3 regions of the Limnoraphis robusta BA-68 BA1 genome follow, and region 2 is predicted to be linked to each of the others. Evidence: riboswitches for the same ligand, from Rfam matches in the RefSeq annotation. Region 2 holds a riboswitch; each other region holds the start of a gene.
What was found. Region 2 has a riboswitch for cobalamin ahead of VB836_RS06945 (sirohydrochlorin chelatase). Riboswitches for the same ligand answer to the same signal wherever they lie in the genome.
Positions count from the first base shown of each region.

Region 1: linked by a shared signal. The riboswitch ahead of VB836_RS04860 (HupE/UreJ family protein) and the one ahead of VB836_RS06945 (sirohydrochlorin chelatase) in region 2 are both predicted to bind cobalamin.
Region 3: linked by a shared signal. The riboswitch ahead of VB836_RS23885 (RNA-guided endonuclease TnpB family protein) and the one ahead of VB836_RS06945 (sirohydrochlorin chelatase) in region 2 are both predicted to bind cobalamin.

Region 1 covers NZ_JAYGHR010000006.1:78,682-83,123, forward strand. Annotated here, with positions in the region: gene VB836_RS04845 (hypothetical protein) at 1-68, shown strand, start outside; gene VB836_RS04850 (hypothetical protein) at 174-431, shown strand; gene cobW (cobalamin biosynthesis protein CobW) at 820-1,857, opposite strand; gene VB836_RS04860 (HupE/UreJ family protein) at 1,907-2,563, opposite strand; cobalamin riboswitch at 2,814-2,961, opposite strand; gene VB836_RS04865 (hypothetical protein) at 3,068-3,424, opposite strand; gene VB836_RS04870 (DUF3352 domain-containing protein) at 3,615-4,442, opposite strand, start outside.
Region 2 covers NZ_JAYGHR010000010.1:35,180-39,621, reverse strand. Annotated here, with positions in the region: gene VB836_RS06955 (hypothetical protein) at 1-588, shown strand, start outside; gene VB836_RS06950 (GUN4 domain-containing protein) at 809-1,291, opposite strand; gene VB836_RS06945 (sirohydrochlorin chelatase) at 1,524-2,510, opposite strand; adenosylcobalamin-variant (AdoCbl-variant) riboswitch at 2,553-2,652, opposite strand; gene VB836_RS06940 (hybrid sensor histidine kinase/response regulator) at 2,747-4,442, opposite strand, start outside.
Region 3 covers NZ_JAYGHR010000081.1:44,840-49,281, reverse strand. Annotated here, with positions in the region: gene recG (ATP-dependent DNA helicase RecG) at 1-1,506, shown strand, start outside; gene VB836_RS23895 (GNAT family N-acetyltransferase) at 1,509-1,988, shown strand; gene VB836_RS23890 (Uma2 family endonuclease) at 1,993-2,685, opposite strand; cobalamin riboswitch at 2,762-2,909, shown strand; partial or broken gene VB836_RS23885 (RNA-guided endonuclease TnpB family protein) at 3,041-3,283, shown strand; partial or broken gene VB836_RS23880 (RNA-guided endonuclease InsQ/TnpB family protein) at 3,397-4,287, shown strand.

The DNA.
Region 1 (4,442 bases), on a different contig from region 2:
TAATGAATTTAGGGGAAATTACTATTCAAGGAACTCGTCATGCAGATGTGTTAAAATTGTGGTTATAACTGCAACATTTAGGCAAAAAGGGTTATGCTCAATTAATTAATGAAAGCTATCAATTAACCGATTATTTATTCCAAGAATTATCAAAAATACAAGATTTAGAAGTGGTGAGTCAACCGGACACAAATATTATCTGTTTTCGGAGTATTCCTGCAAACATTTTACCGGAAGAGCAAGAGCAATGGAATGCTGATTTACAAGCTTATTTACTACAAAATGCTAATATATTTTTGTCACTTCCTCTGTATCGCGGACAACGCTGGTTAAGAATTATTTTACTCAATCCTTACATTAACCAAACGCAACTTGATAATCTCATCCAACAAATTAACACCTTTACTCGTGTAAGACTGACGCATTCTTGACTCTAAAACTTGGGTTTTTTGGATAAAAAATAGCAGTGAGTTCTGGTATTTTTACAAGGATAAAGCCTTATTTAACCACAAAGAGACAAAGAACACAAAGAAATAGAAAAAGAAATCCAACAAATTTTATATGAAATACGGAACATAATGCTACACTGGGGAACAGTGTAAATCTGTAGCAAATATTTATAGCGGTGTGCGCTCCTATGAGGTACAAACCAGAAACCCGGTTTCTGCTAGAAACCGGGTTTCTACCCAAACAGAACTGAAAACTGCTATAAGTATTTCATATTAGATAATTTTTTGAGGCACTCTTCAAGAGCGCCTCTACAAAAGCAAAACTAAGAGACTTTCTATTGAGCGTCTGCAAGATATTGAACAATCAGAGTTATCCGTTCAAAATGGCTTGTTCAACCTGAGTTAAATTCAATTCTCGTCCGATAAAGACTAAGCGAGTTTGTCGAAGTTCATCACTCAACCAAAGACGATCATAAAAGGAATCAAAACGATTTCCGACGCCTTGCAATACCATTCGCATCGGTTTATTTGGAACATGAACAAAGCCTTTTATTCGATAAATTTCCTGTTGTTGAACTAATTCTTGTAATTTTTCAATTAAAGTTTTCGGTTCAAAGGCTTGATCAACAATAAACTGTACTGCATTAATTTCATCATCATGTTCGTGTTCTTCTTCGTGATCATGATGACTCGGACGACTTTCTAAATGGTCTTCGACTGCGGCATTAAACCCCAACAAAAGATTAGTATCAATCTCTCCTTGCTGACAAGAAACAATTTTCACACCTGCGGGAAGTTCTCGGTGTAACCATTCTCGAACTTTAGTTAACGAATTTTCATCTACTAAATCGGTTTTTGTTAATAAAACCAGATCCGCACAAGCTAATTGATCTTCAAATAACTCTTCAATGGGCGTTTCATGTTCTAAATTCGGATCAGCTTGGCGTTGAGCTTCTAAAGCTTCTAAATCTCCCACCAAAGTCCCCGCAGCTAATGCTTGAGCATCCACTACCGTCAGAACCCCATCAACGGTTGCACTATTGCGAATTTCCGGCCAACGAAACGCTTGTATCAGGGGTTTAGGTAAGGCTAATCCAGAGGTTTCAACCAGAATACAATCAATTTTATCACGTCGCTTGAGAAGTTCCTGCATCGTCGGATAAAATTCTTCTTGAACCGTGCAGCATAAACAGCCGTTTGTTAGTTCGACAATATTATTTTCTGGGGTTTCGTCTTCTTCGCAAATTTGACAGGAACGTAAGAGTTCCCCATCTATTCCCATTTCCCCAAATTCATTCACTAAAACGGCAATTCTCCGTCCTTGATTATTTTGCAAAAGATGACGAACTAAGGTGGTTTTACCTGCTCCGAGAAAGCCGGTCACGACGGTAACGGGTATTTTGTGCATAGCGTTTTTTGAGGATTTTTTACAGGTGAGAATCAGTTGATTGAAGATATTAACCGAGCAATGTTGTTGCTAGAAAAGCCGCACCTACACCACAGATTGTAAATCCAGCAAACCGCAGATTGAGATTGGGTTGATCCGGAATGGTTTTCAGAGTGAATCGTCCGATTTGATAAGCTATTAAACTAACAATCAGTTGCACAAGAGCAAAGCCTGATAAATAGGCAATGAGCGGTGTCATTTGCGCCCCAACAATGGCTTCTCCGTAAGCATAACCATGAAAAATTCCAGCGATAATACTGAGGCTAATTAACCCTACTAAATTGGGGCTATTTTTCTGGGTGAGCAAGATTCCAAACGCGAGTACAGAAGCCGAAATTACCACTTCTGGAACAGGTAAATTAACATTGAAAAGATGAAGTCCGGTTCCGCTAAGAGTTGCTAAAATAAACGAGAAGGGAATGAAAAAGCCGGCTGTAGAACCTTTGAGTGCAGCGAATAACCCGATAGCCACAACAAAGGTAAAATGATCTAAACCGATGACGGGATGGGCTAAACCCGAGAGAAATCCTTCCAGCCAATTTGAAGGGGTTTCACCGCCAAAAGCATGATGAGCGCTGGCGGGGGAAGCGGTAATCATCAGGCTGAGACTTAATAATAAGCCGACAGCAATAGAAGAGTTGAGTTGAAAATTTCTGAGTTTAGACATCTTGATTGAATTCAATTTTAATGAGAATAAAACAACCTGCTGAGGAAAGCAGTTCCTCCCTTGATTAACTTGCTTTCCACACAAAAATAGACCCCAATAACTGTTAGCCAGCCAGGGGGAAAGGTGAGTTAAGATCTGGATTTAAACTGTTGAAAATTATTAACTTCCCGATGTAGCGGCGGAAGTCTAGATTGCCAGCAATCAAAAAAAATCACATTCAACACTATCTGTACCTCGCAGACGCGCTCACGGTGGACTGAGATGATCGGCGGGCATTCTGACTCTGAGAACGTGCAAGCGTCTCATTACAGTTGCGGGACAGCGCCAGATTTCCACTGGACTTTCCCCCTTAAGTCTGATAGCTGACCCCTATCAGAACCGATCTATCCCTAAACAATATCACAGATAGGAGCAATTGCTGCGTTTATTTACAGTTGAAATCAAAATTAATTGAAAAGAGGAAGATTAAGCGGAGGTAGATGATCGAAGTTGTTTGAGAGGAAGTTAGGCAATGTTGTTCGTGTTATTGAAATATTTGTTATCAGATGGGGAAGCACTGAGTTGAGGATTTTGACGTTCAACCAAGGGCGGCGCAGAAAGACGATACTGCACGGTGGGTTTATTAAGTTGAATCTCCTCAACATGAGTATAGCGATCGCTACGATGCCCATTGGCTTCACGTTCAAGGTAGGATAATGGCAAAGTAATCGGCCATAATAGGGTGGCGAGTCCGAGAACTATCCAAGAACTGGTGTCAGTTTTGGGAGTTGATTGATCTTTGAGGAATATTTTGAGACAGTGAGCAAAAAACACCAGACCGATTAAAATATAGCCCCGAATCATCAGTGTAAAAATTAACATTTTTTAACTCGATTCCTTTCGGAAATGAAAAAACAGAGGGATTGCCCCAAGTCTTTTCACCGTAACAATTTTTTGTGGGAACTGCCTCCGTTAATTCCCTAATTTTCAGTTAAACAGCAAGTATGATCTTCTGAAATTTTTTATGTAAAAATACGGAAGCCAGTTTGAGCAATTGAGCAGAACCGTCGTTCTATTCGGGTGGTGTGTTTTCATCCTGGGGAGTCGGCGTTGGCTGAGTCGGTGCAGGTAAAGTGGGTAGAACATCATCTTTGATTTTGACAAAAGCATCATAACGAGTGCTGCGATCGCTAACGACTGCGGCAGTTACCCCAATGGAACGAATTGCATTCATCCAAATCGCTTGTTGGGGAGGAAGCTGAGGTAAAGACAGATTTCGCCGATCAAAGACTCGTTCGACATCCACAAAGAAACTGCCATTATTTGGACTCAATTCAGTGGGTAGCGTTTCCTTAAATAAGGGATTTGAGCTAATCACTTCTGAAGGTAAAGGTAAAATTTGATTAGCCACAGGCGCTCCCAAGGTGGCAAACAGCACATTTTCATCCAGCCAGCCACGAGTTACACTAAATCCACCGTAGGGAGAGGTCCACTGGATTACAGGTTTGCCTTGAATTTGAGTAGATTCTACCTGAAATTTTTTGGACTTCATCACCTGATCCAACTTTTCTAAAGTCGTTTCAGCCGCTTTGCGATCGCTGGTTTCGAGCATCAAAGCCAATCCCGCCGAAAACTTTTGTGGGGTTTGTTTGTTCGGAATTGCTGGAATTAATGATAGTGCAAATTCTCCGCCCATCCAACTCAAAAAGTCTTTTTCTAAATCCATCTCAGTGGCTTTTTTTAAGCTGGAACTGAGCGCTTCTGGACTTAAAGGTGCAATCGGATTTGAAGCCGCATCTTTACTGTAATCTTGCCACAATCGCTGCAAATTTCCGCCTGCCATGACCATGATGGCATCATTCGGAATCCGTCGCAGCATATCCTGAGATTTGTTTTCAAC
Region 2 (4,442 bases):
AATAGATTACCACTTGCTGAAGCTCAAACTCAACCTCAAGCGATGGTTACAGCTTCGAGTTGGGAAGCAACTAACGAACTTAATGATCTCAATTCGCCCAGTGAACTCGTAACAGATCATCCCATCACAAACAACAATCATCAACTGCTTGCGGCTTTACCTCAATATTGTTCACCTGATGAATACAAAAGCTTTTTTGAGCATTTTGTGCGGGGTCAAGATTACCAAGGGAAGGAAACACGTTTTACTTATACAGCAGATACTATTGAAGTCCGAGACTATAAAAATCCTAGTATTCTCATAGAAGTTATAAGTAAAAAAGATGATGAGTTTAGCATAGATTTGAGAGATTACCGTTGGGTTCAATTGGTGCCTTCTAGTGTTGATAATAGTCCCTATACTCGCTTGCAAATTGACTTTATACGCTTTAACAACAACACCTTTCGAGTAGACTATATTAAAGCTGAGTATGCTTATGATCCTCAAGTGGGTGAAGAAGAATATCTTGTTCGCACTTATGGAGAACCTGGGGCTTATATTTTTGAGCATCGCAATGGTTGCTGGAATTTAACCCAAAAGTTGCAATAGAAAGTTATGAGGTGGGGCGGGTTTATCTCAATCTCGGAGTAGTGCTAAAGATATTGACTGAACCCGCCCCTACAGAATCATTATTGATTAGTCGGACATGATATTAGATCTTGCATCCCTATCAGAAACAGGGTTTCTTGCTAATTTAGCTGATCGGCTAAATTTTTTGTAGAGAAACCCGGTTTAGAAGGTTTTGTTGAGTTCGGGTACAGAATAGAAGTTATAAGCCACAGTCGTTCAACCTGGATACTAGAGTAGCAAACAACATTGCAGACTCCCTGCTTCGACAGAACCATGAGCGCAATATATCCCAACCTTCGATATCAATCTCAACCCGACAAAATACGGCAAGTGGGGGTTGAGTGTGCCAACATTCATTGTATTCTAACCATTTTCCTGACCTTCTCCAACCCATGCTATCGCCAAAAGTATTCCAAATGTTCTGGTTATACTCTTTGTTTCCCCCCAAATGTTGATAGATTTGCTTTTGCTTAGAGAACCCAAAGTTTCCATTGCTGTGTGTTGTCCAGAGTTGGTCAATCATTTGAAGATCATTACAGGGAAACTTTTCAAAACTCTCGATATCTAAGTAAGCCGTCGCCTGTTTACCTGCAATTTTCAGCATTAATCGATATGTTTCACCATCTGCTTGCTTCCATTGTGCAGCAGCGAGAAGTTCGCGTAGGGGATTGTAGTCAATCATCGGTTTTTTCAGTGAAGGGGTAATTCATAAATTACCCGTACCTGTTATCAATATTGCCTTTTGCCTTTTATAGCATTATTTTTTCGATTTCATATTACTTTTGATCTTGGCTGTAGTTAACAAAACCCCCTCTAAGACTGCATAAGCGGAGCATGAGGGGGGGGTAGATCCAAACTAATTATCTATTGAATCTCACTGAGATGAATTTTCGCTGAGAAAGAGTTTCAGGGTATTATGGGGTTTGCCAAATGCGTTGATGATATTGCTGCGGATCGGCATAGGGGTCAACAGCCTCATGGGAGTGACCGTGATCATGGCTGTGATGATGGTGATCGTGATGATCGTGATGATGATGACTGTGTGAGTCGCCAGCAACGGCTGCTAACCGGAACTTACAGGCTTCACAGTTCATCTGAACTTGACCGAGTTGGGTTTCAATTTCGCGATCGCGTAAGAGTTGCAACAGTTCGGGTTGAATGCCCATTTCGGGCAAACAAGTCATGCTAATATCGGGATATTGTTCTTGTTGTTGGGCGGTGATATCAAAAATTTTCTTGACTAACAGGCCTGTAAACAAGAAATAAGGCAAGACAATAATCCGTTTGGGCTGATACAAACGGGCGCGACGGAAGCCTTCTTCTAGACGCGGGTGAGTAATTCCAATAAAACAGGTTTCGACGGTTTGATAACCGCTTCCTTCCCACACCATTCGAGCGAGTTTGTAGACATCGCTATTGGCATCAGGATCAGAAGAACCCCGCCCTACAAAGAGGATAACGGTTTCAGAACGATCAATATCAGGGCGATCAAGTTCTGCTAAACGAGTTTTCCACAAGTCAAAAATCAGGGGACTGATACCGAAATGACGCCCATAATGAAACTTGAGTTGCGGATAGGTTTCTCGGGCGCGATCAAGTTCGTTGGTAATATCAAATTTGTTGTGACGGGCTGCAAATAAGAGCAGAGGTAAGGCTGAAAGTTCAGTGTAGCCTTGTTTGAGACAGCGTTCAATGCCTTCTTGAATAGTTGGGCCTGTGAGTTCGAGAAAACAGGGAACAACGGGACGAGAATGGTCAAGGGCTTGATAAGCTTCGGCAAAATCAAGGAAGGTTTGGCGGCCTTCGGTGTCGCGAGTCCCATGTCCGATCAGCAACAAAGGACGTTGCAAGGGTAAAGGGGGAAGACTGAGGTTGAAATTTTGAGTTTGACTAATAAGCATTTAAGCCCCTTTCCTGTGCTTGGCAGGATGTAGAGTGGTCTGTAACGAGTTGGCATTCTGGCTTGTCAATTGGCGAGTCCATGACTTACAGCTGCCGCACAGCCCCGGATTTTAACCGGAGTTTCCCAACAGGTTACTGTTTACTGAGTAATAACTTTTATAGCATAGCAAGTTGAGTGGATTTTGCTGCAAATGTAACGAATCAACATAATTGAAGCGATGGACAAGTTTAATCTTTATTCTCGCGCCTCCCAACTGATAATTTTATTAAGTAACTGATTCGGTTGAATGGGTTTGGTAATAAAATCATCAGCCTGAGTGATTAAGACACTTTCTGGAGATGTAGATTCAGTTTCAGTTGTGATTGCTAAAATTTTGATTTGTTGTGTAGCTTTGGTGTTTTTTAGGTGGTGAATGATTTCATAACCATCTTGACCCGCTATGTACATATCAACAATAAGGGCTGTCGGTTGTAACAATTCAATTTGTCCGAGTGCGGTTAATCCTTCTACTAACCAAACCACTTGATAACCCGCCGCCGTTAGAATTTCACAGATTAGTGTTGCTGTTTCTTCATCATCTTCAATCAGGATAAACCGACCTCGTGGGTTATTAGTGTATATTGTTTGTAGTGAGGTTTTGAATGAAGAAGCTTTCACTCGTTGCTGAGAATTTGGAGAGAGATTAGGTAGAGCGGGAAGGTGAACGGTAAACTTAGAACCGATACCTTCAGTTGAGGTAAATCTAATCGCTCCTCCATGAAGTTCAACTAATTGTTTGGTCAACGCTAAACCTAAACCTGTTCCGCCATATTGACGACGATAGGAAGAATCAAGTTGTTGGAACTTTTCAAATAATAAAGGTTGTTGTTCCTCGGGAATTCCAATTCCAGTATCTTGGATTTGCAAAATCGCTGTGTTCCCATCAACTCGAACTCGTAGAGTAACTCGTCCGCCTTCTGGGGTGAATTTAATCGCATTACTTAATAGATTGGATAAAATTTGTTTGACTCGGTGTTGATCAGCCGAAAATTTATCTTGATCGGGTTTTATCTGAATATCACTGGTGAGGATGATATCCTGTTTTTGCGCTCTTTCTCGAAAGGAATATAAACTCTGTTGAGCGAGTTTAGTTAGAGAAAATTCACTGATTTGTAAGACTGTTTTTCCGGCTTCTACTTGAGAAAGTTCGAGAATATCGTTAATTAGTTCTAATAAATGTTCTCCACTGTCGTGAATTTTTTTTAGATATTCTTGCTGCTTTTCTCGGGGAATTTTTGGCAGTTCTTCACTGTTAGAATAAAGACGTAATAGGGTAGCTGAAATCCCAATGACACAGGTGAGCGGCGTTCGCAATTCATGGCTCATGGTGGCTAAAAATTCGCTTTTCGCTCGATTGGCAGATTGAGCCGCTAATAAGGCGTCGTGAAGGGCTTGTGTGCGTTCTGTAACTCGTCGCTCTAAGGTTTGCTTTTGCTGTTGGAGTTGGGCGTAGAGTTGGGCTTGATAAATTGCGATCGATAAATGTTCGGTTATTTGAGCGAGAAACTTGTTTTCATCCTCAGTCCAAGAACGGGGTTGGAAACATTGATGGGCGATTAATAATCCCCACAATTGATTTTGTACAATGATTGAAAAAACCAGCTTTGAGCGAACTTTAATCTGTTTTAAAAACGCCAAAAAACAGGGTGAAGATTGATAGGTATTCTCCACATCTTGAATCATCAAAAACGCCTGACTTTTTGTAAATTTTGCTTGAGCTTCTGGCTTTTCAAAAAAGCAGCTATCTGCTTCGCTTAAGTGAAGAACAGACAAGATTTGATCAGACGAACGAGCTTCGTAGGTGACACATCCTTTGCGACTATTGCTGTTAACTGAAGACAAACCAGAGGAAGTCGGGAGTCGAGGGGGTGAAGTATTTCGCTTTCGTTCC
Region 3 (4,442 bases), on a different contig from region 2:
ATTTATCAACTGATTGGAGTACAAGATGCGATTCAAAATATTCACTTTCCCCCAGATAGAGACTGTTTAGCCGCAGCCCGTCGCCGTTTGGTATTTGATGAGTTTTTCTATCTACAATTAGGACTGTTACAACGACGTCAATCTCAAAAAAAAGCGGCAACTAGCGCTGTTCTTGCTCCGACGGGAAAACTGATTCAACAGTTTGATGAAATTTTACCGTTTAAATTAACGAATGCTCAACAACGAGTCATCAAAGAAATTCTGATTGATTTACAATCTTCTGAACCGATGAATCGGTTGGTTCAAGGGGATGTAGGGGCAGGAAAAACAGTAGTCGCAGTTGTGGCAATGTTAGCGGCTATTCAAGCCGGATATCAAACGGCATTGATGGCGCCAACGGAAGTTTTAGCTGAACAACATTATCGAAAATTAGTCAGTTGGTTTAACTTAATGCACTTAAGCGTTGAACTGTTAACGGGTTCAACTAAAACAGCGAAACGTCGCCAAATTCACAGCCAATTAGAAACGGGAGAATTACCTGTTTTAGTGGGAACTCATGCGCTGATTCAAGATACGGTAAATTTTCATCGGTTGGGGTTAGTGGTGATTGATGAACAGCATCGGTTTGGGGTGCAACAACGGGCTAAATTGCAACAAAAAGGTGAATCTCCTCATGTTTTAACGATGACAGCGACGCCCATTCCGCGTACATTAGCGTTAACGTTACATGGGGATTTAGATGTCAGTCAATTGGATGAACTTCCGCCGGGGCGTCAACCGATTCAAACGACTATTTTGATGGGGAAACAACGCAATGAAGCCTATGATTTAATCCGACGAGAAATTGTGCAGGGAAGACAGGTTTATGTGGTGTTGCCGTTAGTTGAAGAATCGGAAAAGTTAGATGTCCGTTCAGCAGTGGAGGAACATCAAAAACTGCAAACGAAAATTTTCCCAGAATTTCAAATTGGTTTATTACATGGTCGTCTGAGTAGTGCGGAAAAAGATGAAGCGATTAGTCAATTTCGCGATCAAAAGACGCAAATTCTGGTTTCTACAACGGTGGTAGAAGTGGGGGTGGATGTTCCGAATGCAACGGTGATGTTAATCGAAAATGCGGAACGATTTGGGTTATCTCAATTGCATCAATTACGGGGACGAGTTGGACGGGGTAAACACAAATCTTTTTGTCTATTAATGGCAGGAAGTTCAACGCCAGAAGCCAGAGAAAGGCTAGAGGTTCTTGCAGAGTCTCAAGATGGATTTTTTATCGCTGAAATGGATATGCAGTTGCGGGGGCCAGGTCAAGTTTTGGGATCTCGTCAGTCAGGATTACCGGATTTTGTCTTAGCGAGTTTAGTTGAAGATCGGGAGGTGTTAGAATTGGCAAGAGATGCGGCGCAAAAAGTGATAGAAAAGGATGAAACGTTAAACCGTTGGCCGTTAATGCAGCAGGAGTTAAACCGACGGTATCAACGAATGTTAGGGGGTTCTATTTTGACTTAAATATGAATATTAGATCGGCTACTGTAGAGGATGTTTCGCTGATTTTTTCGTTTATTCAGAAGAAGTCAGAGTTTGATCGTAATATTGGGGGGTTTTCGGGTGTGTTGAAAGTTTCTGAAGACAAAATTCGCAAAACCCTATTTGGGAAAATTCCTTTTTCTTACGTTGTATTTGTCGAGAACTTTGAACGGGAAATCGGCTTTGCGTTGTATGCTTTTAGATATTCCTCCTATATGGGTCAGCCGAGTATTTGGTTAGATGATTTGTATATTGACGAAGATAGCAGGAGTCAGGGTGCGGGGTTAATGTTAATGAATCATCTGGCTGAAATTGCGATAGAAAATGATTGTACTCATCTGGCCTGGAATGCAGATAGTCGAAATATTCGCGGATTGAATTTTTATCAACGTTTGGGTGCTGAAATTACGGAAAAACAGGGAAATCGATGTTTTTTGAAATGGGTTCCATTCTCTAAAGTCTGAAAAATTAACGCTGTGCTAACTGTTCAACAAAGGCTTGATGTTCAACGCTTTCTAACCCCCTTTGCAATACTTGTAAAACTTGTTTCATGTTCCCGGCTAATAACTCATTCACTGCTAACCATAACCCCGGAAAAACACGACTGCGAATAATACCTGCATCATCAGGTTGCAACTGAATATATTCTCCGTTTTCTAACACAAACCAATTGAATTGATTTTCATAGGATTGCCAAACGAGATATTCTTGTACTCCATTGCGTCGATAAACTCGTTTTTTATCTCCTAAATCAATAGATACACTACTGGCGGCAATTTCTACTATTAATTCGGGTGAACCGACAAGATAACCCTCCTCAGTGATTTGAGTTTTTCCGCCTTTTTCAGCTTCAATTAATAACACTCCATCGGGTTGGGGTTCATTCTCTAAATCTAAACGAACTGTTGGTTCAATACTTAAATCAATACCCGCAGTAGCCGCTTGATAAACGCCTAACCAAGTGATAATTTGACTGTGGGGTTTGACCTGCTGTTTATGTCGCAAAGGGGATGCCATATATACGACTCCTTCAATTAATTCGGCTTTAATATTGGGCATTTGATTGTAACGTCGTTCAAATTCGGGGCGAGTTAAGCGATCGCCATTTTCCAAAGGAGGAATAGAGGTTAAAATAGTTTGGGATTTAAGTGGGTTCGCCATAACGACACTTCTCTTTCTAGGGTGTTGCTTCAATTTTATCGTTTTCAATCTTTCGATCTCATTTTGGGATTTTTATGATATCATTCAGCTTATCGGTTCTAATGGGGAGCAGTCATTAGACGCAAGGGGGAAAGTTCGGTGCAAATCCGTCGCTGTCCCGCAACTGTGATGAGGCTTATATTAAGTTTCAGAGTCAGGATGCCCGCCGATTATTGTTGTTTAATTTGCGCGTCTGCGAGGTACAGATAGTGTTTGAATTAGTCTTTTTACCAATAAAAAACAGGTTTAAAGCCCCGTCGTTCACGACGGATTATTGTATGCTACAATAACTTATCGTGGAGCGACAATGATAAACATGATTGTCTATGAAATGAAGCTACAAGGAACTGTTGCCCAGTACAAAAAGTTAGATGAAGCTATTCGTACTGGTCGTTTCGTTCGCAATAGCATCATTAAAGCATGGATAGACGGTCAAATCAAAAGTCGTAACGATGCTTATACCTACTGCAAACTGTTGTCAGACAATCGGAGTTTTCCCTGGGTAAACCAACTCAATTCTATGGCTCGACAAGCACACGCAGAGAGAGCATGGGCATCCATTTAAAAACCGATAGAGAAGCGGAAGAACGGATTAACTTAACTGTAAAACGCATAGATCTTGGCATCTCACAGATAGCTTAATCCGTTAAATCCTTATCCTATCTGTTTTAAATTGAACGATTTTATCAAAATTGTCGGAAAAAAATACCAGGTCGAAAAGGCTTTCCCCAATTTAAAAAGTACCAAGTCCGAGCATCAGTTGAGTACAAAACTTCGGGCTGGAAACTTTCAGAGGATAGACGCTATTTAACCTTTTCCGACAAGTTTCAAGCGGGGACATTTAAGCTTTGGGGAAGTCGAGATTTGCACTTCTATCAACTCCAACAAATTAAACGGGTTAGGGTGATTAGAAGGCACGATGGTTACTATGCTCAATTTTTGATAGACCATGAAAGGGAGGAAAACAAAGAACTCAGTAACAAACAAACAGGTTTGGATGTCGGTTTAAACCATTTCTACACTGATTCAACAGGTAAACAGGTAGAGAATCCCCGTTTTCTAAGAAAAGATGAGCGACGAATTAAAAAGCTGCAACGTCGATTATCTCGAAAAAAAAAGGGAAGCCAAAACCGTAAAAAAGCCAGGAATCGGTTAGGTAGGGCGCATCTAAGAGTTTCACGCAGACGTAATGATTTGGTTTGTAAACAGGCCCAACACGTCATACAGTCTAACGACTTGGTAGCGATAGAAAATCTACGGATACGGAACATGGTTAAAAATCATCATTTAGCCAAGTCAATTAACGATGCTGCTTGGTACAGATTTAGAGAATGGTTGGAATATTTTGGGAGAATTTATGGGGTTCCGGTGATTGCCGTTGAACCTGCATACACGTCTCAAAATTGTTCAAACTGCGGTGAGAAGGTTGTCAAAACTCTCAGCACCCGGACTCACAAATGTCCTCACTGTGGGTATGTAGCAGACCGGGATGAAAACGCCGCCAAAAACATTCTAAAATCTGCATTAAAACAGCTATCAAATCAAGAAACGGATAAGAAATAGATTAACGGATTAACTTGACTGTAAAACGCATAAATCTAGGCTTCTCACACGTAGCTTAATCCGTTTTTCCGCTTAATATCTGTTTTTAAAATACCGTCGGGCAGATGGAAATCAACGCCTCCCGAGAGACTGATCTCTGCTTGGGCGGGGAAACC